3 regions of the Mesorhizobium sp. Cs1299R1N1 genome follow, and region 1 is predicted to be linked to each of the others. Evidence: riboswitches for the same ligand, from Rfam matches in the RefSeq annotation. Region 1 holds a riboswitch; each other region holds the start of a gene.
What was found. Region 1 has a riboswitch for cobalamin ahead of O7A70_RS18530 (DUF1636 family protein). Riboswitches for the same ligand answer to the same signal wherever they lie in the genome.
Positions count from the first base shown of each region.

Region 2: it holds a riboswitch for cobalamin, as region 1 does, so the genes downstream of both, O7A70_RS20715 (aromatic ring-hydroxylating oxygenase subunit alpha) here and O7A70_RS18530 (DUF1636 family protein) in region 1, are expected to answer to the same signal.
Region 3: it holds a riboswitch for cobalamin, as region 1 does, so the genes downstream of both, metE (5-methyltetrahydropteroyltriglutamate--homocysteine S-methyltransferase) here and O7A70_RS18530 (DUF1636 family protein) in region 1, are expected to answer to the same signal.

Region 1 covers NZ_JAPYKR010000008.1:55,028-64,807, reverse strand. Annotated here, with positions in the region: gene nuoF (NADH-quinone oxidoreductase subunit NuoF) at 1-759, opposite strand, end outside; gene O7A70_RS18560 (NADH-quinone oxidoreductase subunit E) at 770-2,062, opposite strand; gene O7A70_RS18555 (NADH-quinone oxidoreductase subunit D) at 2,063-3,253, opposite strand; gene O7A70_RS18550 (NADH-quinone oxidoreductase subunit C) at 3,254-3,856, opposite strand; gene O7A70_RS18545 (NuoB/complex I 20 kDa subunit family protein) at 3,861-4,442, opposite strand; gene O7A70_RS18540 (NADH-quinone oxidoreductase subunit A) at 4,433-4,798, opposite strand; gene O7A70_RS18535 (winged helix-turn-helix domain-containing protein) at 5,134-6,333, shown strand; cobalamin riboswitch at 6,363-6,570, shown strand; gene O7A70_RS18530 (DUF1636 family protein) at 6,609-7,043, shown strand; gene cobW (cobalamin biosynthesis protein CobW) at 7,040-8,077, shown strand; gene cobN (cobaltochelatase subunit CobN) at 8,096-9,780, shown strand, end outside.
Region 2 covers NZ_JAPYKR010000009.1:159,929-169,708, forward strand. Annotated here, with positions in the region: gene O7A70_RS20685 (carbohydrate ABC transporter permease) at 1-411, shown strand, start outside; gene bglA (beta-galactosidase BglA) at 416-2,080, shown strand; gene O7A70_RS20695 (ABC transporter ATP-binding protein) at 2,110-3,222, shown strand; gene O7A70_RS20700 (DUF680 domain-containing protein) at 3,302-3,541, opposite strand; gene O7A70_RS20705 (DUF680 domain-containing protein) at 3,608-3,811, opposite strand; gene O7A70_RS20710 (DUF680 domain-containing protein) at 3,883-4,089, opposite strand; cobalamin riboswitch at 4,584-4,785, shown strand; gene O7A70_RS20715 (aromatic ring-hydroxylating oxygenase subunit alpha) at 4,901-6,148, shown strand; gene O7A70_RS20720 (hybrid-cluster NAD(P)-dependent oxidoreductase) at 6,214-7,314, shown strand; gene O7A70_RS20725 (PqqD family protein) at 7,457-7,888, shown strand; gene O7A70_RS20730 (serine kinase) at 7,923-8,972, shown strand; gene O7A70_RS20735 (glycosyltransferase family 2 protein) at 8,969-9,721, shown strand; gene O7A70_RS20740 (glycosyltransferase family 2 protein) at 9,721-9,780, shown strand, end outside.
Region 3 covers NZ_JAPYKR010000002.1:702,630-711,794, reverse strand. Annotated here, with positions in the region: gene metE (5-methyltetrahydropteroyltriglutamate--homocysteine S-methyltransferase) at 178-2,517, opposite strand; cobalamin riboswitch at 2,607-2,807, opposite strand; gene O7A70_RS06780 (helix-turn-helix transcriptional regulator) at 3,314-4,063, shown strand; partial or broken gene O7A70_RS06775 (heparan-alpha-glucosaminide N-acetyltransferase domain-containing protein) at 5,254-5,892, shown strand; gene O7A70_RS06770 (hypothetical protein) at 6,012-6,341, shown strand; gene O7A70_RS06760 (ABC transporter ATP-binding protein) at 7,392-9,165, shown strand, end outside.

The DNA.
Region 1 (9,780 bases):
GGTGCACGGATTGTTGACGTGGCCGGAGACGCAGAACAGCTTGGTACCGACATTGTTGGGCCGGCCGAAGGACGAGAACCACGCAGCCCCGCGGCGCAGGATGGTCGGCGCCACCGCGATCGATTCCACATTGTTGACCGTCGTGGGGCAACCATAAAGGCCGACATTGGCCGGGAATGGCGGCTTCAGCCGGGGCTGGCCCTTCTTGCCTTCGAGGCTTTCCAGCAGCGCCGTTTCCTCGCCGCAGATATAGGCGCCGGCGCCGTGATGCATATAGATTTCGAAATCGTAGCCCGAGGTATTGTTCTTGCCGATCAGCTTGGCCTCGTAGGCCTCCTCGATCGCCCGCTGGAGCGCCTCGCGCTCGCGGATGAATTCGCCGCGTACATAGATGTAGGCGGCAATCGCGCCCATGGCGAAGCCGGCCAGGAACGCGCCTTCGACCAGCGTGTGCGGGTCGTTGCGCAGGATATCGCGGTCCTTGCAGGTGCCGGGCTCGGATTCGTCGGCGTTGATGACGAGATAGCTCGGCCGGCCGTCGCTCTGCTTGGGCATGAACGACCATTTCAGCCCGGTCGGAAAGCCGGCCCCGCCGCGTCCGCGCAGGCCCGACGCCTTCATCTCGTTGACGATCCACTCACGCCCCTTGGCGACGATGCCGGGCGTGTTGTCCCAGGCGCCGCGCGCCATGGCACCGGCCAGCGACTTGTCGAAGAGGCCGTAGATATTGGTGAAGATGCGGTCTTTGTCCTGAAGCATTTTTCGTCCCTCAGACCGGCTTCTTGCCGAAGACGCGGATGTATTCGGCGACGCCGCCCTTGGCGAGCGCCTTGGCTTGGCGGACCCAGTCGTCGCGGTCGATGCGGCCCTGGAAGGAGAGGTAGCCGTCGACCCACTCTCGTTCGGCCTTTTTCCACGACGCGACCTGCGCGAAGGTGAAGATGCCAAGCGAATGCAGGATACCCTCGATCTTCGGGCCGACGCCGGAGATCAGCTTGAGATCGTCGACCGCGGCCGGCCTGTCGATACCGGCCGGACGGTTCTTGTCCTCCAGAGATGGTTTTGCCGGCTTTGCGGCTGGCACCTTGGCTTCCGGCGCCTTGAAGGCCGATGCCGGTTCGGCCCTGACCGTCGGTCCACTGCGCTGCTTGGAGACCTTCTCCACTTCCGGCGCCGCTTTGTTGGCATTGGCGGCCGAATGCAGCGGCGCAGAAACGCTCGCCGCCTTCTCCGTCGCCGGCGCCACCTTGGCCTTTGAAGGCGTCTTCAACGCCGGGCTGGTCTCAGGCGCGTCGGTCTTCGGCTTGCTGGCATTGGACGGCGCGACAGGGGCGGCAGGAGCACCAGCCGCCGGTGGCGGCACCGGCGCCGCGATGATCGCGCCGGGTGCTGCCTTGGCGGCCTTGGCTGCTTCCCGGGCCTCCCGGTCACGGGTCGACTTGAGGATCGCCTTTTCGCTCTTCAGCGTCGTCAAACCGGAGGCCGGCTCCGAGCCTGTACGGCCATTCTGCGGCCCGGGCGCCACCGAGGCCCCCTTGCCGGCATCATAGAGATCGATGATTTCGGCCAGGCGCTCGGGTGTCAGATCCTCGAACGTGTCCTTGAACACCATGACCATCGGCGCGTTGACGCAGGCGCCGAGGCACTCCACCTCCTCCCACGACAAGGTGCCCTTGTCATTGGTGTGGAACTGGTCGTGGTGGATTTTCGAGCGGCACACATCCATCAGCGCTTCCGAGCCGCGCAGCATGCACGGCGTGGTGCCGCAAACCTGGATGTGCGCGCGGGTACCAACGGGATTCAACTGATACTGCGTGTAGAAGGTCGCGACCTCGAGCCCGCGAATACGGGGCATGTCGAGCATGTCGGAGATGGTCTCGATCGCCGCCTTGGTGACCCAGCCTTCCTGCTCCTGCGCCAGCATCAAAAGCGGAATGATCGCCGACTGCTCGCGGCCCTTGGGATACTTCTTGATCCATTGCTTGGCAGCCGCCGCGTTCGCCCGGTTGAAGGCGAAGGAGGCTGGCTGGACGCTGGCTTCTGCGAGACGGCGGACTGACATTTAGCGATCGACCTCACCAAACACGATGTCGAGGGAGCCAAGAACGGCGGTGACGTCGGCCAGCAGGTGGCCGCGGCAGAGGAAATCCATGGCTTGCAGATGCGCGAAACCAGGTGCGCGCAGCTTGCAGCGGTAGGGCTTGTTGGTACCGTCGGAGACCAGATAGACGCCGAACTCGCCCTTCGGCGCCTCGACCGCCGCATAGACCTCGCCGGCCGGCACGCGATAGCCTTCGGTGTAGAGCTTGAAGTGATGGATCAGCGCTTCCATCGAGCGCTTCATCGCCGCGCGCTTGGGCGGCACCACCTTGCCGTCGAGGTTCGACACCGGACCGGTGCTCTCCTTGCCGAGCAGCAGGTCGACGCATTGGCGCATGATCCGCGCCGACTGGCGCATTTCTTCCATGCGCAGGAGATAACGGTCGAAGCAGTCGCCGTTCTTGCCGATCGGGATGTCGAAATCCATTTCCGAATAGCATTCATAGGGCTGCGACTTGCGCAGGTCCCAAGGCGAACCCGAGCCGCGCACCATGACGCCCGAAAAGCCCCAGGCCCAGGCGTCGGCCAGCGAAACGATGCCGATATCGACATTGCGCTGCTTGAAGATGCGGTTGCCGGTGAGCAGCTTGTCGAGATCGTCGAGCGATTTCAGGAACGGGTCGATCCACTTGCCGATGTCCTCGACCAGTTGGCGCGGCAGGTCCTGGTGGACGCCGCCGGGACGGAAATAGGCCGCATGCATGCGCGAGCCGGAGGCCCGCTCATAAAACACCATCAGCTTTTCGCGCTCGACGAAACCCCACAGCGGCGGCGTCAGCGCACCGACGTCCATCGCCTGCGTCGTCACATTGAGGATGTGCGACATGATGCGGCCGATTTCGCAATAGAGCACGCGGATCAGTTGGCCGCGCCTCGGCACCTCGATGCCGAGCAGGCGCTCGGCGGCGAGCGCGAAGGCATGCTCCTGGTTCATCGGGGCGCAATAGTCGAGCCGGTCGAGATAAGGCACCGCCTGCAGATAGGTCTTGGCCTCGATCAGCTTTTCCGTACCACGATGCAGCAGGCCGATATGCGGATCGACGCGATCGACGACTTCGCCGTCAAGCTCCAACACGAGGCGCAAAACGCCATGCGCGGCAGGATGCTGCGGACCGAAATTGATATTGAAGTTGCGGACGGAGGTTTCAGCCATTTACTGCTTTGCCTTCTCATCCCCGGGCAGCACGTAATCCGTGCCTTCCCAAGGGGAAAGAAAATCGAAATTGCGGAATTCCTGCTTCAATTCCACAGGCTCGTAGATGACGCGCTTGGCTTCGTCGTCGTAGCGCACTTCGACGAAACCGGTCAGCGGGAAATCCTTGCGCAGCGGATGGCCTTCGAACCCGTAATCGGTCAGCAGGCGGCGCAGGTCCGGGTGGCCCGAAAACAGCACGCCATAGAGATCGTAGGTCTCGCGCTCGAACCAGTCGGCGCCGGGATAAACGCCGGTGATCGACGGCACCATCGTCTCTTCGTCGGCCTGCACCTTGACCCGGATGCGGACATTCTGTTTCGGCGACAGCAGATGGTAGACGACGTCGAAGCGCTTGGCTCGCGACGGATAGTCGGCACCGCAGACATCGATGATCGAGATGAACTGGCAGCGCGCATCGTCGCGCAGGAAGGTCATCACTTCGACCAGGTCGCGCGGCTCGACATTGATGGAGAGCTCGCCATAGGCGAGCACCGCGTCATTGACGCGGCCGATCAGCTTCTCGCCGAGATAGGTCGACAGTTCGCTAAGGGATGCGGCCATGGATTTACCGTTCGATCGTGCCGGTGCGGCGGATCTTCTTCTGCAGCAGAAGAATGCCGTAGAGCAGGGCTTCGGCGCTCGGCGGGCAGCCGGGCACATAGATGTCGACCGGCACGACCCGGTCGCAGCCGCGCACCACCGAATAGGAATAGTGGTAGTAGCCGCCGCCATTGGCGCAGGAGCCCATCGAGATGACGTAGCGCGGCTCCGGCATCTGGTCGTAGACCTTGCGCAACGCCGGCGCCATCTTGTTGGTCAACGTGCCGGCCACGATCATGATGTCTGACTGGCGCGGAGACGCGCGCGGCGCGACACCGAAGCGCTCCGAATCGTAGCGCGGCATCGAGGTGTGGATCATCTCGACCGCGCAGCACGCCAGACCGAAGGTCATGAACATCAGCGAACCGCTGCGCGCCCAGGTGATCAGCGCCTCGGTCGAGGTGACCAGAAAACCCTTGTCGGCAAGCTCGTTGTTGATTTCGAGGAAGAAGGGATCGTCCTCCCCCACCGGCTTGCCGGTGTTGGGATCGATGATACCCTTGGGCTTCGGCGCGACGAGGGTGCCTGAACTGTCGTTCAATCCCATTCCAGCGCTCCTTTTTTCCATTCATAGGCAAAGCCGATGGTCAGCACTGCCAAAAACACCATCATTGACCAGAAACCGAGCATGCCAATCTTCGAGAAGGACACCGCCCAGGGGAAGAGGAAGGCTACTTCCAGGTCGAAGATGATGAACAGGATCGACACCAGGTAGAAGCGGATGTCGAATTTCATGCGGGCATCGTCGAACGAGTTGAATCCGCATTCATAGGCGGACAGCTTCTCGGGATCCGGGTTGCGGTAGGCTACCAGGAAGGGCGCGGCCAGCAGCGCCAGACCGACCACCAGCGCCACGCCGATAAACAGGACGATGGGCAGGTACGAACTGAGGAGTGCGTTCATGCAGCGGCTTTCCGTTGGCGCCAATCCACGTTGATTACAGCACCGGACCTTAATGCGGAAGCGTGACAGTTTAACCGCTGAACCGTTTTAAGGAGCCTATGCTGCAACGCGGCGAGGGTTAGCGCAGCACTTCCAGCGAAGCAAGTCAAACCTTGTTCAAAACACCGAGCTGGACGGCAATCCGGGAGAAACTGGTCCCATACGCTCCTGTTTGATTTCCTTCGCCATTTACTCCACTTTTCTCTCCTGACAGGGTTGCCGCCAAAACCCTGCTAGCATGGGCTGGAATCACGCCTCGCAACGACGCCAGACAGGTCCATCAGGGACGCATCCGCATGAAGGAAAAGATCTCGCTTGCCGCCGCCCGGCGTATCGCGCTCGCCGCTCAGGGGTTTCTCGATCCCCGCCCCGCCGGTACGCCCGACCGCCGCCACTTCGCCCGCGTTCTGTCCCGCACCGGCCTGCTGCAGATCGATTCCGTCAGTGCGGTGGTTCGCGCCCATTACATGCCGCTCTATTCGCGTCTTGGTCCCTATCCCCTCGCTTTGCTCGACAACGCCGCCGTGACCCGCAAGCGCTCGGTCTTCGAATACTGGGCACATGAGGCCTCGTTCCTGCCGGTCGAGACCTACCCGCTGATGCGCTGGCGCATGCGGCGCGCCGAGCAAGGCGATGAAATGTATCTGGGGCTGGCCAAATGGGGCCGCGAGCACGCCGCCTACATAGAAGAGATCTACCGCGAGGTCGTCGCACGCGGCCCGGTCGCCGCTTCCGCGCTGGAGGGCCAGAAAGGCTCCGGCGGCTGGTGGGGCTGGAGCCACGCCAAGCACGCCTTCGAGTGGCTGTTCTGGGCCGGGCGCATCACCACGGCGCACCGGCGCGGCTTCGAGCGCTTCTACGACCTGCCAGAGCGGGTGCTGCCGCAGGCGATCCTCGATACGCCGGTGCCCGCAACTGAAGACGCGCATCGTGAATTGCTGCGCATCTCCGCCCGCGCCCACGGCATCGCGACATCGGGCGACCTGCGCGACTATTTTCGACTCTCCCCCGCCGACATGAAAGGCCGGCTGGAGGAACTGGTCGAACTCGGCGAGTTGCTGCCGGTCCGCGTCGAGGGCTGGGACAAGCCGGCTTACCTCTATAGGGACGCGCGTTTGCCACGCAAGATCGAGGCCCGCGCCCTGCTGGCGCCGTTCGACCCCGTTGTCTTCGAGCGCTCGCGCTCAGAGCGGCTGTTCAATTTTCACTACCGGATCGAGATCTACACCCCGGCCGACAAGCGCCAATACGGCTATTACGTCCTGCCCTTCCTGCTCGGCGACAGGATCGTGGCGCGCGTCGACCTCAAGGCAGACCGACCGGCAAGTGTACTGCGTGTCCATGCTGCTTACGCCGAGCCCGGCGCATCGCCCGGAACCGCCGCTCAGCTCTTCGAGGAATTGAAGCAGATGCAGGGCTGGCTTGGCCTCGAACGCATCGAAGTGACGCCTGCCGGCGATCTGGGCCCGGCGCTGTCCGACACCGCGGTGTCGTAAGCTCGCGTTGACACCGCTGCCCGCAAGAGCCTAAATCGGATCCAGACGGTCTCCTCTCGGCAAAGGGAGGAGCCAAGAGGGAATGCGGTGCGGGATTGAAAAATCCCAAATCCGCGGCTGTCCCCGCAACTGTGAGCGAAGAGCCAAGGCCGAAAGCCACTGGGATTGTCCCGGGAAGGCGGCTACCCAAGGCGATGACCCGCGAGCCAGGAGACCTGCCGTCTGGAATGCAAGTATCCGATCGCCCGGCGGGTTTTCCGGGCAAGGAGCCTGATTTGGATCGCGACAGCAGTTTTTCGGCTGAAACAACGGACATTTCGTCCGGCGAGGATGATTCCCTGGCCGGCATCACTGTCATCGTCTGCGCCTCCTGTCGCGACGAGACCGGCTCCGACGCCCATCCCCGGGCCGGCGAACTTTTGGCCGAAGATACGCGCCAAGCCGCCTCGGGCGACACCATCCGCATCCGCACCGTCGAATGCCTCGGCAATTGCAAACGCCGACTGAGCGCCGCGATCCTGCGTGACGGCTGCTGGAGCTATGTCTTCGGCGATCTGACCACGACCAGCGGCGCCGATCTCGTCACCGGCGCGAAACTCTTCGCCACCTCCAGCGACGGCCTCATTCCCTGGCGGGGCCGGCCCGACAGCCTCAAGCGCGGCCTCGTTGCCCGCATCCCTCCCCTCGACATGCTGAAAGACTTGATATGACCGCATCCGTTTCCCGCGTTCCCTGCACCGTCGTCACCGGCTTCCTCGGCGCCGGCAAGACGACTCTTGTCCGCCATCTCCTGGAAAACGCCGGCGGCAAGCGTATCGCGATCATTGTCAACGAGTTCGGTGACATCGGCATCGACGGCGAAATCCTCAAGGGCTGCGGCATCGACACCTGCCCTGAGGAAAACATCGTCGAGCTGGCCAATGGCTGCATCTGCTGCACCGTCGCCGACGATTTCGTGCCGGCGCTCGACCAGATCCTGTCGCTGACGCCGAAGGTCGACCATATCCTGATCGAAACCTCGGGCCTCGCTTTGCCCAAACCGCTGGTCCAGGCTTTTCAGTGGCCGACAGTGAAGAGCCGGGTGACCGTCGATGGCGTCATCGCCGTGGTCGATGGTCCCGCACTTGCCGAAGGTCGCGTCGCCAACGACATGGACGCCCTGCAGGCGCAGCGCGCCGGGGATGAAAGCCTCGACCATGATGATCCGGTCGAGGAGGTGTTCGAGGACCAGATCGCCTGCGCCGATCTGATCATCCTGTCGAAGAGCGACCTGATGGACGCCGCCGGTTCGGCCCGCGCCAACGCCATCGTCAACGAACACTCCGCACGCGCCGTGAAGATCGTGCCGACGTCTCACGGCAAGGTCGATCCCTCGGTGCTGCTCGGGCTTGGTCTCGCCGTCGAGGACGACATCGAGAATCGCAAATCCCATCATGACGGCGCATTCGACCACGAACATGACGACTTCGACACGTTCATCGTCGACATCCCCTCGATCGCCAATCCGGACGAACTGGCAAAACGCGTCGCCGCCGCCGCCGAACAGGAAAACGTGCTGCGGGTGAAAGGCTTCGTCGAGGTCGGTGGCAAGCCGATGCGGCTCCTGCTGCAGGCCGTCGGCCCGCGCGTCAATCATTACTACGACCGCGCCTGGACCGCCGGGGACGACCGCCGCTCGCGCCTCGTAGTCATCGGCCTCAAGGGGCTGAACCGTCCGGCGATCGAACGTATCCTCGCCGGCTGATTTCAGGCACGGGCCGCGATGCACATCCTCACCACGACCTCCGCCTCGCTCGACGATCTCGCCGAGCCTGTCGATCTCCGGCAGACGCCGGCGGATATCGTGGCCTTGTCCTTCACCGACAGCGATCTCGCCGGACTGGCGGCTGCATGGAAGGCCGACGCCGATCGCCCGCCGTCGATGCGGCTCGCCGCACTGCGCGACCTGCGCCATCCCATGTCCGTCGATCTCTGGATCGACAGCGTCGCCCGCCATGCCAAGGTCATCATGGTGCGCATCCTCGGCGGCTACGACTGGTGGCGCTATGGCTGCGACCAGCTCGCGGCAATCGCCCGCGAGCGCGGCATAAGACTGGCTTTGCTTCCGGGTGAAAGCCATGACGAGGATCTCAGGCTGATCGAAGCCTCGACTCTGCCGCGCGCCGAACTGGACGGCCTGCTCGGCTATTTCCGCGAGGGCGGCCCGGCCAATATGAGCGCGCTGGTGCACAGGCTGGCAGGCCTGGCTGGACAGGATACGCCCGTCGCCAGTCCGGTCAGCGTGCCTAAGGCTGGTTACTATCAATCTGGATTGGGGGTCGCAGAACAGCCGCACCTTTCAAATGCCAGCGCTCCCATCATCCCGATTCTCTTCTACCGATCGATGCTGCTTGCAGCCGATGTCGCCCCGATCGATGTGCTGGCCGAGGCTTTGCACTCCCAGGGACTGGCACCGGTCCCGATCTTCGTTTCCAGTCTCAAGGATCCGGTGTCCCTGGCGTTCGTCGAAAATGCCATCGCATCTCTGAAACCCGCCGCCATCATCACCGCGACCGCTTTCGCTTCTGGCGCCGAGCCCGGCGTGGAAACGCTGTTCGACCGAGCCTGCGTGCCTGTCTTCCAGGTCATCGTCGCCACCACGCGCCGCGACGTGTGGGAAAACAACCAGCGCGGGCTGGCGCCCGCCGACCTTGCCATGCATGTCGTGCTGCCCGAACTCGATGGCCGCATCCTTGCCGGCGCCATCTCTTTCAAGGGCGAGAGCGATGTCGACCCGGCGCTGGGCCATCGTGCGTTGGCCAACCAGCCGGAACTGGATCGTGTTGAGCAAGTGGCTAGGCGCGTAGCGGCCTTCATCCGTTTGCAGCAGACCCCGCGCGCCGAACGCAAGCTGGCGATCCTCATTCCCGATTATCCCAGTGCTCCCGGCCGCACCGGCTATGCGATCGGGCTGGATGTGCCGTCCAGCGTGCTGGCCATACTGCGGGACCTTAAGCAACAAGGATATGCCGTTGAAGGGATTCCACAAACGCCGCGTGAATTGCTGGATTTGTTGGCGCGCGGCGACGATGGGCTGAGGCTGGACGACTATCACTCCTTTTCGACAGAGTTGCCGGCAGCGGCAATTGCTGCGGTAGAGGCTGCTTGGGGCAGAGCGGAAGATGAGACAGGTCTTCGCGAGGCGCCCCCCTCCGGCAGGACAGAGGGGGGCGCCTCGCGAAGACCTTCGCTATCAGGCAAAAAACACTTCGCCTTCCGCGCCGCGCATTTCGGCAACATCACCGTCGCACTCGCCCCCGACCGCGGCCGTTCCGCGGACCGCCGCGCCGACTACCACGACCCGACGCTGCCTCCGCGCCACGCTTTGATCGCCTTCGGCCTGTGGCTGCGCAAATCGCTCGGCGTCCACGCCCTCATCCATGTCGGCGCCCACGGCACGCTGGAATG
Region 2 (9,780 bases), on a different contig from region 1:
CTGGCGCATACCGGTTTCGGCCTGCCCTTCGCCATCTATCTGCTCCGAAGCTACATTGCCGGCCTGCCGCGCGAGATCATGGAATCGGCGCGCATCGACGGCGCCAGCGATTTCGAGATCTTCGTCAAGATCGTGCTGCCGCTGTCCTTCCCGGTGCTTGCCTCCTTCGCCATCTTCCAATTCCTGTGGGTATGGAACGATCTCCTGGTGGCAATGGTTTTCCTCGGAACGGCGCCCGATCAGATCGTGCTGACGGCCAAGCTCAATGCGCTGCTCGGCTCGCGTGGCGGCAACTGGGAGATCCTGACGACATCGGCCTTCATCACCATCATCGTGCCGCTGATCGTCTTCTTCTCGCTGCAGCGTTATTTCGTCCGCGGGCTGCTGGCCGGCTCGGTGAAAGGAGGTTGAGACAATGCAATCGGCTTTGAAGGCGACTTCGAAACCAGACCCCGCCATTGATCGCGACTGGTGGCGGGGCGCGGTGATCTACCAGATCTATCCGCGCAGCTATCAGGACTCCAACGGCGACGGCATCGGTGACCTCAAGGGCATCATCGGCAGGCTGCCCTACATTGCCGCCCTTGGCGCGGATGCCATCTGGATTTCGCCTTTCTTCAAATCGCCAATGAAGGATTTCGGCTACGACGTCTCGGATTATTGTGACGTCGACCCGATGTTCGGCACGCTGGCCGACTTCGACGCGCTGACGGCGGAGGCGCACCGGCTGGGTCTCAAGGTGATGATCGACGAGGTGCTGTCGCATACCGCCGATATCCATCCCTGGTTCATGGAAAGTCGCTCGAGCCGCACCAATCCGAAGGCCGACTGGTATGTCTGGGCCGACGCAAGGCCCGACGGTACGCCGCCCAACAACTGGCTGTCGATCTTCGGCGGCTCGGCGTGGCAATGGGACACCAGCCGCCAGCAATATTACCTGCACAATTTCCTGGCCGAGCAGCCCGACCTCAACTTCCATAGCCGCCAAGTCCAGGACGCGCTGCTCGACGTCACCCGCTTCTGGCTGGAGCGCGGCGTCGACGGCTTCCGTCTCGATACCATCAATTTCTACTTCCACAGCCAGGGGCTGGAAAACAATCCGCCGCTGCCGCCGGAAGAGCGCAACGACCAGACCGCGCCGGCGGTCAACCCCTACAACTACCAGGATCATATCTACGACAAGAGCCGGCCGGAGAACCTTGCTTTCCTCGAGCGCTTCAGGGCGCTGCTCGACGAGTATCCGGCGACCGCCGCGGTCGGCGAAGTCGGCGATTCGCAGCGCGGGCTGGACGTGGTCGCCGCCTATACCGCCGGCGGCAAGCGCGTGCATATGTGCTATTCCTTCGACTTCCTGGCGCCGGAAAAGATCAGCGCCGCCAAAGTGCGCTCGGTGCTGGAAGGCTTTGGCAGGGTGGCCAGCGACGGCTGGTCGTGCTGGGCGTTTTCCAACCATGACGTGATGCGCCCCGCCTCGCGCTGGGCCGCCGATGAAGCCGACCCGTCCGCCTATCTCAAGGTCATCTCGGCATTGCTGATGTCGCTGCGCGGCTCAGTCTGCATCTACCAGGGCGAAGAACTCGGGCTCGGCGAGGCCGACCTGCGCTTCGAGGACCTGCAGGATCCCTACGGCATCCGCTTCTGGCCGGAATTCAAGGGCCGCGACGGCTGCCGCACGCCCATGGTGTGGGATGGCGGCGCCAGGAATGGAGGCTTCTCCCCGGCAAAACCCTGGCTGCCGGTGCCGGCCAAGCATCTGTCACAGGCGGTCAACGTGCAGCAAGGCGACGAGACCTCCCTGCTTGAGCATTACCGGCGCTTTCTCGCCTTCCGCCGCGCCCATCCGGCGCTGGCCAAGGGCGACATCACCTTCGTCGAAAGCGAGGGCGACACCGTCGCCTTCACCCGCCGGGCGGGCAATGAGGAGGTCGTCTGCGTTTTCAATCTGGGCGCCAGGCCGGCGAAGGTTGACCTCGGCAACCGAACCCTGCAACCTTTGGCGGGACACGGGTTTTCCGGGCAGGCGAGCACCGGTTCGGTCGAACTTGGCGGTTACGACGCCTGGTTCGGACGCATAGGCTGAAACATCTGAGGAATCACTGGAGGAAATCAATGGCCGATGTCAATTTGAGACAAGTGAAGAAGTCCTACGGCAATCTCAACATTCTCCACGGCATCGACCTCGACATCAAATCGGGCGAATTCATCGTCTTCGTCGGACCGTCGGGCTGCGGCAAGTCGACCTTGCTGCGCTCGATCGCCGGGCTTGAGGAAATCACCTCGGGTGAACTCAGGATCGACGGCCAGGTGGTCAACGACGTGCCGCCGTCGAAGCGCGGCATCGCCATGGTGTTCCAGTCCTATGCGCTCTACCCGCACATGACCGTCTACGACAACATGGCCTTCTCGATGAAGATCGGCAAGGAAAGCAAGTCCGAGATCGACAAGCGGGTACGGCAGGCAGCCGAGATCCTGCAGTTGACCAAATATCTCGACCGCCTGCCCAAGGCGATGTCCGGCGGCCAGCGTCAGCGTGTCGCCATCGGCCGCGCCATCGTGCGCAATCCGAAAGTGTTCCTGTTCGACGAACCGCTGTCGAACCTTGACGCGGCGCTGCGCGTCGCCACGCGCATCGAGATCGCCAAGCTCAAGGAATCGATGCCCAACACGACCATGATCTATGTCACGCACGACCAGGTCGAGGCGATGACGCTGGCCGACCGCATCGTCGTGCTGAAGGATGGCCACATCGAGCAGGTCGGCACGCCCATGGAGCTCTACAAGAACCCCGGCAACCTCTTCGTCGCCCAGTTCATCGGCTCACCGGCCATGAATATCCTGCCGGCGACGGTCGACAAGACGGGCAATCCGACCATCGTCAGTCATGTCGGCGGACGCAAGGCGACGGTACCGATAGCGACGCCTGCTTCAGCAAAGGGAGCGGCGGTCAGCTTCGGCGTGCGGCCGGAAGATCTCGCGATCGCCAGTGGTAGCGATTATCTGTTCGAGGGGACGGTCGATTATCTCGAGCAGCTCGGTGAGGTTCAGCTGGTCTATATCGACATCGGCCGTGCCGACCTGCCGCTGGTGACCAAGTTGCCGGGCAATGTCGAGGTCAAGCGCGGCTCGACGCTGCGGCTGACCGCCAATGCCGGCGACCTTCATATCTTCGATGCGGATGGACGGTCGTTCGCCCTGCAGGAAGCGGAAGCAAAAGCCGCCTGAGACCACAAGCTGTCTTGACAACGCAAAAAGAGAGCGGCGGGCAAGCCCGCCGCTCTCTTTTGTATATCACCACGGCTGGTTAGTTGCTGCCGAAGAGGTTGCGGTCTGCGCCCTGAGGGGCGGACTTCTGTACGTCGCCCGACGAATTGAGCAGCTTGTAGACAGGCGATTCGCTCTTGCGGGTCGAGCCCGTATGCGAGGTGTCGACGTTGACGGTCGCCAGCTTGTTGATGTCGGTGTCGCCAACGTTGTCGTTGCCGGCATAGGCGCTGCCAGCGGCAATCAGAAGAGCGGCGGCGGTAAGAACAATCTTTTTCATTTTGGTACTCCGATTTTTTCGAATTCAAGGGGCGGGCTGATCGCGCCGTCCTTGCTTGAAGAGATGTTAGTTGTTGCCGAACAGGTTGCGATCGGCGCCGTGCTGGACGGGCTCCTGGCTGGCAGGAGCCGACTTGTCGACCGACGCGGTGTACGAGTTGTCCACCGCGGCGGCAGGCTGGTTGGCACCGTTGGAGCCATAGTTGTCGCTGGCAAAAGCGCTGCCGGAAATGGCCAGAACGGCGGCGGCGGCAATAAGGATCTTGTTCATTTTAGACACTCCTGAATTTCTTGAATTCCACCGGATCGGCGGGCAAGCCCGCCGTCCGTGGGGACAGGCCGTTAGCGGCCGAAGAGGTTGCGATCGCTGCCCTGAGCAGGCGTCTGAGCAACAGGCTCCGACGTCTTGGTGGAGGTGGAAGCGGTGTACGAGCTGTCCACCGCGGCAGCAGGCTGGTTGGCGCCGTTCGAACCGTAATTGTCGCTACCAGCGAAGGCGCTGCCGGAAACAGCCAGAAGGGCGGCGGCAGTGAGAATGATCTTTTTCATTTTTTGGTACTCCAGTATTTTTCCATCCGTCTAGCGGCGTGTCTTGGGATTAAATCGCGTCGTTCGGACAGCCCCGATGTGGGAGAGCACCCTTGCCGTTTCCAATCACGAAGTTGTTCAGCGTGGACCATGACTCCACCACTTGAAATTGTACCAGCGCTTTCCACATCTCTTATTTTCTCGTGTAATATCAAATTGTTAGCTTAAAGCAGCACCTCGATCACCAACTGTGTCGGAGGCTCGGCGTTCACAGCGTCTTGCACGCACCGTCAACAGAAACGAACCGTTCGGTTCGATTTTAGTCCCTGCTAATAGTCACTTTTTGAAACCGTTAACCTATTTGCTGCCGGCAAAAGGGTGGAAGAGGGTGCCGGCGCGGCTTGGCGACAGAAGGCGATTCCAACGGCTACAAGCCTGTCATGACGATCCAGCATGCGTGTCGCGCCGCATGGATGCGATGTCGCTTTCGTGCCGATGTCGCAAAGCCTGTCGTGGTTAGATCGGGCATCTCAGGTGCCGCTGCGAGACGACGGAGTGGAGAATTGGGAAGCCGGTCAGATTCCGGCGCTGCCCCCGCAACGGTGGTGGAGTTCAAGTCGCAACGGGAGACCACTGGGCGAAAGCCTGGGAAGGTGTCGCGATGGTCCGCAAGGACAACTCCAGAGCCCGGAAACCAGCCCGAGATCGCTAGAACTCGACTGATCGCGGTGGGCGGTCAAGAGGCGGATGGTGTTTGTCCGGCTTTTCGCCGATCTGCGCCCAGTCCTTCCTCAATCACCACCAGTTCAGTCCTTGAAACTGAGGACAGGACATGGACGCGCGCAACGACATGCTGAGGCTCTTGAACAGCCGCAGACAAGGCTTTTCGCTGGAACAGCCCTTTTACACCGACCCGGACTACTTCAAGCTGGACATGGAGTTGATCTGGTATCGCGACTGGCTGTTCATCGGCCATGATTGCGAATTGCCCAAGCCGGGCAGCTTCATCACCGTGCAGATCGGCGATTATCCGGTCGTGCTGGTGCGCGATCAGCAGGGCAAGATCAACGCCTTCCACAATTCCTGCCGCCATCGCGGCAGCCGCGTCTGCAACAGTGACAAGGGCACGGCCGCCAAACTGGTCTGTCCCTATCACCAATGGACCTACGAGCTCGACGGCCGGCTGCTGTTCGCCCGCCAGATGGCCGATGGATTCGACAAGAGCCAGTACGGCCTGAAGCCCGTCGCCTGCGAAAGCGTTGGCGGCTACATCTTCATCTGTCTGGCCAGCGAGCCCGCCGATTTCGCGCCGATGCGGGCGATGATCGAGCCCTACCTTTTGCCGCACCGGCTGCGTGAGGCAAAAGTCGCCTTCGAGAGCACCATCATCGAGAAGGGCAACTGGAAGCTGGTCTGGGAAAACAACCGCGAATGCTATCATTGCGCCGGCAACCATCCCGAACTCTGCAAGACCTTCCCGGAAGCACCGACGGTGACCGGCGTGCAAGGCGCCGACAGCGATCCGGAGATGCTGGCGCACTGGGCGAAATGCGAATCGGTCGGCCTGCCGAGCAAGTTCCGCATCGATCCGGCCGGCCAGTATCGCGCGACCCGCGCGCCGCTGCTGCGCGATGCCGTCAGCTACACGATGACGGGAAAGCGCGCGGTCGAGAGGAATCTTTCCGACAGCGTTTCAACCGACCGCATCGGTTCGTTGCTGCTTTACCACTATCCGACCACCTGGAACCACATCCTGGGCGACCACGCCGTCACCTTCCGGGTGCTGCCGATCAGCGCCACGGAAACGGCGGTGACGACCAAATGGCTGGTGCATAAGGATGCGGTCGAGGGCGTCGATTACGATCTCGCAGAACTCACCCATGTCTGGACCGAGACCAACGACCAGGATCGCCGCATCGTCGAGGAAAACGCCTTCGGCATCCTGTCGCCGGCGTATGAGCCAGGCCCCTATTCGGAGCTGCATGAGGGCGGCGTGATCCAGTTCGTCGAGTGGTACGCGTCCTTCATCGGGCCACGGCTTGCCGAAGGCGGCCGGCCGGCCCTGCGCAGCGTTGCCTAAGGCATATCGCTAAAGACGGCGGTTTTGGGCATGCGCGGAACAAAAGGGACAACAGGATGAATGCGATGACGGACCTCGGCCTCTATCGCCATCTCGACCAGATGGCGCCCTGGAACGACAGGCTGCAGGTGCTGGAAGTGACCGGCGTCACCGACGAGGCGCCCGACGTGAAGACATTCACCTTCCGCTCCGACAACCAGACCTGGTTCCGCTACAAGCCGGGCCAGTTCGTGACGCTGGAATTGCCGACACCGGACGGGCCGCTGATGCGCACCTATACGCTGTCATCGTCACCGTCGCGGCCATTCTCGATCGCGGTGACGGTGAAGGCGCAGGTGGGCAGCATCGGCACACGCTGGATGTTCGATCACCTGGCGCCCGGCTCGCACGTCAAGGCCTATGGACCAGGCGGCGACTTTTCACTGCACAGCCATCCGGCGGCGAAATATCTGTTCATCTCGGCCGGTTCGGGCGTGACGCCGATGATGTCGATGCTGCGCTGGCTGAACGACTGCGCGCCATGGACCGATGTCGGCTTCGTCAACTGCGCGCGGCGCCCGGAAGAGATCATCTTCCGCAAGGAGCTGGAGCTGCTCGGCGGCCACATGCCGGGCCTGTCGCTCGGCTTCATGATCGAGGAACGGTCGAGCCGCGAGCGCTGGTATGGCCATATGGGCCGCATCGACGCTATCCGGTTGCCGCTGCTGGCGCCCGATTTCCGCGAACGCGAAATCTTCTGCTGCGGCCCCGATCCCTTCATGCGCGCCGTGCGCGGCATGCTCGAAGCCGCCGGCTTCGACATGGCAAAGTACCATCAGGAGAGCTTTGCCGCGCCGACCGTTGAGGAAATCCCGGTGCCATTCGCGGCGCCGGCGCAGGACGGTGTGGCTGTCCCCGTCGAAGCCGCAACGCCGATCCGCTTCGCGCTTTCGGACGTCGACGCCGGCTGTGTCGCCGGCCAGACCGTGCTGCAGACGGCGCGTGCTTCGGGCGTGCGGATACCGGCGGCCTGCGAATTCGGCCTGTGCGGAACCTGCAAGGTGAAGAAAGTCTCCGGCAGCGTCGAGATGAGCCACAATGGCGGCATCCTCGATCACGAGATCGATGATGGCTTCATCCTGGCCTGCTGTTCAAAGCCACTGTCGGCACTGGAAATCGAGGCTTGATCTGCCCGGCCTTCGACTGATCCGGGAATGGTCCGCGCCTTGCCGGCGATGGTTACCTTGCCAAGGAAGACCCGAAAGTTTACAGCCGTTGTCGGTGGAAGCGGTCCTGCTGGCGGGCAGGAAAATGCAGAGCGGGGCAACAATGATGCATGAATCCCATGCCTATGCGGTTGCGAGCCGGGATATCGTTTTCGAATCCTTCGATGGCGAAGCCGTGGTGCTCAACCTTGCCAATGGCAAATATTTCGGCTTCTCGGATTCCGGCAGCAAGGTGTGGCAGGCGCTTTCGTCCGGAGCGGACGCCCAGGCTCTGATCGGGCTGGCCGCGGGCGGCTCGACAATAGGCCAGGCCGAACTCGAACACTTCATATCCCAATTGCTCGAACTGGGTTTGCTGGTGCGTTCGGAAGCGACGGCGCAGCCACTGCCAGGCGAATTGCCAGCCGAGCTTGCCGCCACGAACGAACCGCTCAATGTGAGCATTCACGACGACCTCGCCGATCTGATCGTCGTCGATCCCATCCATGAGGTCGAGGAACCCCTTGGCTGGCCGGCGGTCAAGCAGGCTTCCTGACGGGCCGGCCGCGGCCGTGATGGAAAGGCGCTTGATGCCGCGCGTCACGCTCGAAACCTTGCCCGAGTACGCCCGGTATCTCATCGCCGCCGCTGAAGGCGCGGCCCCGCGCTATCCGACCACACGAAAGGTTCGCCTGCCCCGGCTGGAACTGACCGCGCATCTCGGCCACGGCGTGCTTGCCGATGCACTAAACCATGCATTTGTCGAGGCCGGTCATGATCAGCCCGAACCGTCCGTGTGCCGCATCTTCATCGCTCATCCCGGCATCGACGGCATCCCGGAGCCGGCGCGATGGGGCGATGCGCATTTCACCGAGCACGGTTTTGCCAAACGGCTCGCCGAAGCCGGGCTGCGCGGCCACTATTTCCACGACCTGGATTTCTGGCAGATCTACGATCCGCAACATTGCATTGGCGTGCAGCTGATGGCCTCGGCCGATGCCTTTCCGCCCTGGGAGCCGGGAGCACCATTGCGCGCCTTCCTGCATTGGGAATATGCCGCGCGCGGCATGCGGCTGACCCATGCCGGCACGCTCGGCATCGAGGGCAAGGGCATCCTGCTCGCCGGCTCTGGCGGGGTCGGGAAATCCGGCACCGTCGCCGCCGGCCTGCTCAACGGACTCGACAGTGTCGGCGACGACTACGTGCTGATCAATCTCGCCGGAGGCGTGACCGCGTGGCCCCTTTTCTCGACGCTGAAGCAGGACGCGCTAGGTTTCGCGCGGCTGGGCCTGCAACAGCGGCTAACGGCGCAAGGCCCGCTGAACTGGCAGGGCAAGCACATGTTTCACGTCGATGACATCGCGCCTGGGCCGGTGCCCGCGATGCTGGACATCGTTGCGTTGATGGTGCCACATATCAGCGGTGGCGGAGCAAGTTCGATCATGCCGGTGTCGCGCAGGGATGCCATGATTGCCTTGGCGCCGTCCGGCATCGCCCAGATGCCGGGCGAGCGCGAAAGCGGCTTTCGCTTCTTCAGCGAATTGACGCGCCACCTGCCCTGCTTTCGTTTGTCCCTCGGCACCGACCCGGCAGAGATCGCCGGCACGATCGAGGTTTTCCTGACACGAGGCGCCTGGTGAAGCTCAGCGTGATCATGCCGGTGTACAATCGCGAGGCCTATGTCGGCGCCGCGCTGCGCTCGCTGCTCAGGCAAGGCGACGCCGCCGACCTCGACATCATCGTCATCGATGATGGTTCGACCGATCGCTCGGTCGAGGCCGTGCGCGCGATGATCGATGATCATTCCTGCATCCGGCTGTTCCAGCAGCAGAACATGGGCGTGACGCGGGCGCGCAACAGCGGGCTCAGGCAGCTCAAACCCGAGGCGGAACTGGTGTCGTTCCTCGATTCGGACGACATCTCGCCAGCCGGACGCTTCAAGGCCGATGTCGAGCTTTTCCGGAAGAATTCCGATCTCGATCTGACCTATTCAAGGATGATGCTGGTCGACAAGATCGACGACGGGACCCTGGAGCCCACGGCGGATAGCAACAGCATCACGGTTCGTGGCATTCATCTGTCGGCGGCGATCTTCGCGCGCCGGCTCGTCGCGCGCATAGGCGATTTCGACGAGGATTTCGTCCAGGCCGAAGATACCGACTACCTGCTGCGCGGTTTTGAGATCGGCCCCAGATACGTGCTTCCCGACACGGTCGCGCTTTATTACAGACGGCATGCGGGCAACATGACGAGGCAAGAGGACGTCCAGTCGCGGGAATTCCTGCGCGCTATCTATAAATCGATGAAGCGGCGCAAGGCCGACCCGACGCTGCGGCCGATCGAAGGTATCTTCGAGCTCGACAAACTTTCGGATTGGCGATCCCTGTGATGGACGGATACGGCGTCGTCATACCCGCCTTCAACGCCAGCGGCACCATCGCCGAGACG
Region 3 (9,165 bases), on a different contig from region 1:
TGGCAAGGTGGTCGGTATATTGACCGACGAGTCGGAAGAAGCATCGGACCCAAATCAATGCCGTCAGCGGACTGTCACATTCCCAACGAAATCGGGTTGCCCGTTCACCTCTTGGGTTCACCCAATTTCGATCCGCTTCAGTGCAGTCCGGTCGCAACGGCGAGGCGTGCACTTTTGCTAGGCGGCCCTCGGTGCGTCTCTCAGAAAACGCGCGGCTTCGACCATATTAATGAGTGCCGGACGGACTTCCTCCCACCGACGTGTCTTCAAGCCGCAATCGGGGTTAACCCAAATCTGACTGTCGCGAAGGCGCTGTCGCGCCTGCGAGAGCAGGTTCGTCATCTCGTCGACGCCAGGCACCCGCGGTGAGTGGATATCATAAATGCCCGGTCCGATCTCGTTCGGATAATTGAACTTTTCGAAGGCATCGAGCAACTCCATTTGCGAGCGCGAGGTTTCGATGGAGATCACATCCGCATCCATCGCCGCGATCGCGTCTATTATGTCGTTGAATTCGGAGTAGCACATGTGCGTGTGGATCTGGGTCACATCATACACGCCCGTGGAAGCGAGCCGAAAGCACTCGATGGCCCATTCGAGATAATGCTTCCACTCGGATTTGCGCAGCGGCAAGCCCTCGCGCAGTGCAGCTTCGTCGATTTGAATCACCTTGGCGCCAGCGCTTTCGAGATCACTCACTTCGCCACGTAGGGCGAGCCCGATCTGGCGGCAAACGACCGAGCGCGCCAGATCGTCGCGTACAAAGGACCAGTTCAGAATCGTCACCGGGCCGGTGAGCATGCCCTTAACGGGTTTATTTGTTAGCGATTGAGCGTACCGCCACCAGCGCACCGTCATCGGATTGGGACGCGACACGTCGCCAAAGATGATCGGCGGCCGCACATAACGTGACCCGTAGCTCTGCACCCAGGCCTGCTGCGTGAAGGCGAATCCGGAGAGCTGCTCACCGAAATATTGCACCATGTCGTTGCGTTCAAACTCGCCATGCACCAGCACATCCAGGCCGATCTCCTCCTGCCAACGGATGGCTGCTTCGATCTCCTTCCTCAGGAACGCCTCATAGTCGACATACCTCAGCTCTCCCTTTGCATGGGCGGCACGGGCGTTGCGAATCTCGGGCGTTTGCGGGAAAGAGCCGATCGTCGTAGTCGGGAAAAGCGGTAGGCGGAGCGTTTCGTCCTGAAGCCTGGAGCGCTCAGAAAAGCCGCTTTTCCTGTGCGTCATGTCTTCGTCGATAAAGGCGAGGCGTCCTTCGACCAGCGGATCATGCACCTTCGGGGACGTCAGACGCGCGGCGGCTGCTTGGGTGGAGGACTCCAGCTCTGCTGAAACCGCCTCCCGACCTTCGGACAAGGCCCGGGCGATCGTGGTCAGTTCGTCCATCTTCTGCGCCGCGAATGCGAGCCACGACTTTATGTCCTTATCGAGCGCTGTTTCCAGTTCCAGGTCGATCGGCACATGCAGAAGTGAGCACGAAGGCGCGATCTCCACTCGCTCCAGGGGCCAACCCGCGACGACCGGCTTGATCCGGTCGAGGATGGGGCGCAGATTCGCACGCCAGATGTTGCGACCGTCGATCAGGCCAAGCGAAAGCACCAGGCCTTTTGGGGCAAGGCGGCCCACCGCCTCCAATTGTTCAGGAGCGCGTGCAAGGTCGAGATGCAGGCCCGCCACAGGAAGCGAAAGAGCGGTCTCGAGATTGCCGTCCAATCCGCCGAAATAGGTGGCGAGCATGATCTTTAGCTCCGGGGCCGCTTTGGAAAGACGGTCGTAGGCAAAATTGAACGCGTCTTGCTCGTTTGGAATAAGGTCGAGCACGAGCGCCGGCTCATCGATCTGCACCCAGTCGGCGCCCGCCACTTTCAGGCGGCGCAGGAGTTCCTCATAGACCGGCAGCAGCCGCGGGAGCAGCGCAATTGGGTTGAAGTCTCGAATGGGCGACTTTGCCAGCTTAAGGAAGGTGACGGGCCCAAGAATGACCGGGCGGGTGTGAACGCCGAACGCCCTACCCTCAAGGAAGTGATCCACCGGCTTTGCCGACGACAAAGCAAAGGCCTGGTCGTCGACGAGCTCCGGGACCATGTAGTGGTAGTTGGTGTCGAACCACTTGGTCATTTCCAGCGCGGTAACCGCGTCACTGTGATTGGCATGTTCAAGTCCGGCAGCCTCTCCTTGGCTGCCACGCGCCATGGCAAAATAAGTGTCGAGCGAGACTTCCCCCTCGGTCCAGCCATAACGTGGCGGCACAGCGCCGACCATTGTTGCCGTGTCGAGCACATGATCGTAGAGCGAGAAGTCGTTGGACGGAATTATGGTCACGCCACGGTCGCATTGTTCAGTCCAGTTCGCGACACGCAGCGCCCGCGCCGTTTCGAGAAGGTCGGCAGCAGAAGATTTTCGCGACCAGTAGGCCTCCAGCGCGCGCTTCAACTCGCGACGGCGCCCAATGCGCGGCACGCCAAGTGTGGCAACAGGAACTTTCCGAGAGAGAGACATACCATACCCCGATGATTGGGGCTGGACGCAAGGCAGACGTTGGCAAGCAGACAAAGCCGGTTACCACGCCCACCGAGACACCCCGCCTGTGGACCTTGTTCGCCGAGGCAGGTCTCCTGGCTCGCGGGTCGACACCTCTGCCCGTCTTCCCGAGGCGCATAGCCTCAGTGACTTGAGTGGGCTTGGCTCGCCGCTTACAGTTGCGGGGGCAGCGCCGGCATCTTCACCGGCTTCCCTCTTAGCTCTGATGCGACTAACCGGATCAGAGAACCACGACAATCCGACACTGGCCGAAGGGAAGATTCCTGTCAAGCGGACATAAACAAATCTTTATGCCGTTATTCGATTTTGTTGTCGCTCGTACGGGTGATAGCTGCGAAGCCGATTGAATGCGACCATCCTTGAAGAGCGCGAAGGCAAGCCCTTCCGCTTCCTCCCCACTGTCCTGATGGCGAACTGTTGCAGGGCCATACCGCCTGTTGTTGGGGGTTGACTCCGACCATGCTGGAAGCAACATTTCCGATATACTCGAAATGAGCATAGGCAGATGCAAGCACACGCCATTGCCCGGCATCCGGCAATACAATACATGCGAGGGAACGGATCGGTCGGCCGGCTTCGCGGTTGGCATCCGCGGTCGACCTACCCCGAGCAACTCGCTCAACTGGTGCAAAAAGAATCGAGGAGAGTTGTCGACCAGCACCGGTCGGCCAGCAATGCGGCAGCTTGATGCCTGCAATCCCACCCGAGAGCCCCAAACCACCCACTACCATCACCATCATGGAAGCAATGCGTTATGGAAGCACCTGCGCTTTGGCGTCGGCACCTCGATGACACGTTCGAGTTTCTCAATCAGATCCGCAAGAGTTCAAGCCAGCAGGAAATCTGCCAGCACCTGATTTCCTATGCCGAGCGGTTTGGCGCCAGAAACGTCCTGGCAGGACCGATCCCACCGCCGCGTGCGCTGAGGCGCGAGCAGATTTCCCATGTGCTGCTCGACGCCTGGCCACGGCAATGGTCCGAGCGCTATTTCTCCAAAGGCTATCTCCATCGCGACCCTACCATTCAGCTTGTGAAGCGTGGGACCACGCCCTTCCGGTGGAGCGAGATTGATCAAGTTTCCCGGGTTTGTTCCTTCGGGCGACAGATCATGGCGGAGGCATCAGAGTTTAATCTGCGTGACGGCTTTACGATTCCGTTCGCGACACTGAACGGACAGCCGGTTGGATTTTCCGTTGCAGGGGAGAAGCTCGAGCCGGGTCCTCACGACCGTCTCGCCTTTCAGTTTGTCGCCGCTTGCGCCTTCGGATGCGCGGCCCTTCTTGCGGATGGCAAACAGGCCTCGAAACCAGTGCGTCTGTCACCTCGACAACAGGATGTCCTGCGCTGGGTTGCCGAAGGCCTCACCGTGGAGCAGGTCGCTGATCGCCTGAACGTCAGCCGCAACACGGCAGATACGCATCTGCGATTGATGCGCCAGAGGCTCGGTGTGACAAACAACGTGCAGGCCGTCACGACAGCTTTCCGCCTGGGGCTGATCAGCTAGCCTCACGCAATCGCGTGATGCCGCATCGGTCCGCGATGAACCATTGGTTGACCTCGAAACTGGAGGACAACCGAGATGCTCGGGCTCAGCGACAGCATCAAGTCATCCTGGCACGACTGCATAGACAAGCCAGATCTCAATCGCTTTGTTGTTTGCCTGCCCGGCGATGGCTGTGCGGTCGCCGAACAGTCTTCGCGCCTGGGTCTATGATCTCCACATCGGTCGGCGCGAGCATCGACCCGTAATCGACGACCAGTTGTTCGGCGCGGACGCGGCATAGAATGCCCGCCGAAACGCCGCCGTACGGCAACCGAGATCGCGCGCGGTTGCTACGCGAGATCCCATTCCAGGCTGAACCCGCATTCCGCGATCCACAGCTCGGCCTCGTCAGCGCCATCGACCAGCCCAGGTCTTGCCAGCTTGAGAATGCCGCTGTCAAAAAGGACGACTGTCCGAAGGCCGGCCCGCGCCAGTTCCAAACCTGCGAAGCACCGAGTCGCACGGCAGCCTATAAGAACCGCCTTTTTCCACGCAGGCAGTCCGTCGCAGAGCCAAATCGCTCTTGCCTGCACGCTCGCCGCGACAAGCCGGGTTCGTGGCGACAGAGCTTGCCATTTGCCGCGCTGCGGGGGCATCAGAAGCCAACAATAACCGCTTGTCTTCGGCCGTATTCGACTGCTGGCGCAAACACGACGGCCGGTAAGTCACAACGGAAAGCCACTGAAGGCGTTTTCGGCGCTTCTTTGAGAGAGTATCCGTCGCATGATTCTAAGCCCGTGAGCTCACGGCGCCGTGCTGTACCCCAATCTTTGTCGAGCGAAGTCCACAGGTGCCCGGCGTTCGCTCGCCAGCTTCTTGAATTGGTCGTCGTCAGTCCCGTCGCCGAAAAAGGCGTGCCGCCTCACTTCGTGATGTCAGTCGTTCGTCGCATATCCGACATTCCGGCCTATCGATCAGCATCTCGACAGCTTTGGCACGGCATGTGCGTGCCTAGCGACAACCCGGCTCCGCCTCGGATCAGGAGAAATCAACCACCCAGCTCGCCAAACCCGCAGTCGTGTCGGCTGATTGCGCGACCGCCCCACGCTGCGGTGACCTGTTCCCGTTAGGGTGCGTCTTGCGGCCACGAGCTTGCTGCGCGCTCGGATTTATCCCCCGGGCGACGCGTCGCCAACGCACTCGAGGACGCCATGAGCTTTTTTCGACACAATTCGACCTTGGAGGCTAACGCCCGTGTGGCAGGAGGTGCCAATTCGGGTCGTCACTCGCCGGCAAACCGACTTGTCGGCGTCGACCTGGCGCGCGGATTGGCTGTGTTCGGCATGTACGCCGCACATGTCGGACCCTCTCCACGCGAAGGGGGGGTCACCGGCTTTATTCTAGAACTCGCTCATGGTCGCTCTTCCGCGCTCTTCGCCTTCTTGGCGGGGTTCTCCCTTGTCCTCATCACTGGAAGGGTCCCAAAGACAGCACAAGCAGGTCGCCAAGCTCAGATCAAAGTGGTGATACGCGCGCTCATCCTGCTAAGCTTAGGTATGCTGCTGCAAGAGATCGGAACGCCGGTGCGTGTGGTCCTCTCCTGTTACGGACTGTGCTTTCTTCTGGTTCTTCCACTCTACCGGCTCGATTCTTTCGCGCTCGCAGCCATAGCACTTTCGACGGCACTTGTGTTTCCTCAGCTAAGATTCCTGATCAACGGAGTGATGGACAAGGGGATGGCCCACCCGCTTGTTACCCTGTTGATTAGCGGGGCGTACCCTGTCGTGACATGGATACCATTCATGATCGCAGGCATGGCGGTCGCACGTCTGAATCTGACGAAAATGACCACCCGCCAGTGGTTGGCGACCGCTGGAATAGCGCTCGCCGTCCTTGGATATGGAGGGTCCGCGCTCGCCTTGCACTATGTGCCTGGGGTCGCACAGACGATCACCGCGCAGGCCGGGAGGTGGGCGCGCTCTGGTGGTCGGATGTGGGCGGATTCAACTCGGCGATGGCGTTCGGGGACGAGGCCGTTTGGTTGTGGGTGGCCTCACCTCACACTGAGACCACCTTCTCGATCCTGGGGAACACCGGCGTCGCCCTCCTAGTTCTGGCGATCAGCCTGGCCGTTTCCGACACGCGTCTTCACGTGCTGACCGCTCCAATCGCGACTGTCGGTTCCATGTCGTTGACGGCTTATGTCCTGCACATCGGGGGAATCTGGGTGCTCCAACCAGGATCATCCTCACTCTACCTGCTGGGATTCTTGCTCGCAATCAGTGCGTTCGCAATGTGATGGAGGCGCGCCGTTCGGCAGAGGTCCGCTCGAGGCGCTGATGGGCGGAGCCGCAAACTTGTCTCGGTGCGTCCCTTAGCACTGCGCCAGACCGAGCGATGAGTATGCACCAGATCCCCGGTCTTTGAGCTCCTCCGATTTCCGCTACGCCGAAAACTGATCGGCATATCGGGGAATTTGGTTTCGTGTAGGTGCGACCGTGACACGAATCGCCACTTTCATACTCGTTGGGAGCCACAGAATTCCTCGACTCGATAGGACGCAACCTCCATGGGTAGAGTCCGCCGAGTGACAAGATTCGCGATGATCCGCGTCGCAGCCGTGTGGGTCGGGCCGAGGTGCCCATGACCGGTGGCGTAGTTGACGCGCCTGGCCTTCGTGGATCCCGAGATAGGGACGCAAGGTCGAGTTGTGACGCGTTACCTACTTCACACAAACGTCGGTAGCAAAATTGTGAAACCCCCGCCGTCGGAATCGCTCGGGGCATGGATGTCGTCGCAGCGCGATGAGGATCTGTTAATCGCGTCGCTACGGAGATCTGCCGCGGTATTTTGGAGAGTTGAGGAACTCGAACGTTTCATCGAGGACGACCGAAATGCCGAGTACCTCACCTGATCGAAATTGGCGCTCGCCGAGATCGTGCTGGAAGCCCTGCATCGTGTCAGGCCCGGAGCCCCGGTACTAAGGCGCTCAGGAGATCGACGCCGAGCCTTGGCATATAAGCGCCAGGCCGCGGAACCAGCCACATCGTACCCAGGAATAGATAGGCGGCGTCGCGTCGTGTCCCCTTCGCTGAACTGGTATCGGTTGCCCAACGCGAGCGGGATTTCGACGAACGCAGCAGGGTAACGCATGTCCGACAATGTCGGCCATCGGACTGCGCTTCGACAATCGTACCCATCCCGTTGAAGGGCTTTGACCTGGCACGGCGTTTGCGCAGCAGATTGGCAATCAGCCTGCAACTCGGCTCAGGAGAAATCATCCCCATCTCAGCGTGCCGAACCCGCAGTGGAGTCGGAAATAGAGCGAGCTCCGCCGACCGAAACGAGCATGACCGACACAAAGGCAAGGAGCAGTCCATTGATCCTTCGCATCAGAGGACGCGAGGTTTTTAGTATGAAAAGCCCGAATGGCAAAAATCCCAAAGCTCCTCAACCAAAGGCTCCTTGTCACAATACGTCCTCGCCACCGGGCGCGCGTTCGACGAAGAAGCGGCTCGGCACGCTTCACGCCATAGCCCTGTTTATCGCCATGGTTTGGCGCACAAGCCCGTATCTAACAACGTCCACATTGCTGTTGAGGCTTGTCGATGCGGTGCTTCCCGTCAGCAAACTCTATGTCGGCAAGCTCATCATCGACGAGGTCAGCCACCAAATCCAATTGGGGGCGCCCGCCCTGTCCTTTCATGACGAGCAGTTGCATCAGCTTTTATTGTTGATCGCGGCCGGGCTCGGGCTGGCCGTGTTCACCGATTTGTTTAGCCGCGTCAGCTCTCTCGTGGAAGATGTACTTGCCGAGCGCGTTACAATCGCCTCAAGCGTCCGTCTTATGGAACATGCCGCGACGCTGGATCTAAAGGATTTCGAGGACGCCGAATTTCAGGACCAGCTCGAACGTGCGCGCGTCCAGACAAGCAATTCCATGACGTTGCTCTCCCTTTTTTATCAGGCGGCGGGCATGATAAAGGCAATTAGCTTCGCAGCCGGCCTTTTGATCATTGCTCCCTGGCTGGTCGTTCTGCTGTTGATCGCGGTGGTGCCGGCATTTCTCGGCGAATTCTATTTCAATGCGAGGAGCTATTCGCTCCATTTCAGCCGCACGCCCGCGCAGCGCGAGCATAGCTATGTACGCCTGACGGCAACCAGCGTGGAGGCGGCCAAAGAGGTTAAGATTTTCGGCTTGAGCCGCTTTCTCATCGATCGTTATGTGCAGCTTGCAGACCAATTCTATACCGCCAACCGCAAGCTAGCAGTACGGCGCACGATGTGGAGCGGTTTATTCACCGCCGTCGGCACGATGGCCTATTATGGCGCTTACGCATACATCGTATGGGGTACGCTACAGGGAAACTTCACCGTTGGCGACCTTACGTTCCTCGCCGGTTCATTCCTGCAACTGAGCGGTGCGGTGGAATCGCTGCTGTTGGGTTTCGCCAGAACCGCCGGTCAGGCGGAGTACCTCAAGGACCTGTTCTCGTTCTTTGACTTAGAGCCTGAAATCCTGACGCCCGAGGACCCGCTGCCGGTCCCTTGTCCAATCCGAGAAGGCTTCGTCTTCGAAGATGTGGGATTCCAATATCCGGGAACGGAGCGGTGGGCGGTGCGCGGTCTCAGCTTCATGCTACGGGCCGGAGAGGTGTTGGCGCTGGTTGGGGAAAATGGTGCCGGCAAGACCACGCTGGTTAAGCTGCTGGCGCGCCTCTACGATCCCAATGAGGGCCGGATTCTACTCGATGGCAAGGATTTGCGCGAATACGATCTGGACGAACTGCGCAATTCGATCGGCGTGATCTTCCAGGATTTCGTTCGCTACAACATGACTGCTAACGACAATATCGCGGTTGGCCGCATCAAGGCGCGCGAGGATAGAGATCGCGTAGAACGTGCCGCCGAACGCAGCCAAGCCGGCCAGGTCATCGGCAGGCTGCCGGGCGGATATGACCAGATGATCGGCAAGCAATTTAACAGTGGTGTGGAGCTGTCAGGCGGGGAATGGCAGAAGATCGCGATCGCTCGTGCCTACATGCGAGGTGCCGAGCTATTAATCCTGGATGAACCGACGGCCGCACTCGACGCGCGTTCGGAATCCGAGGTGTTCCGGCGCT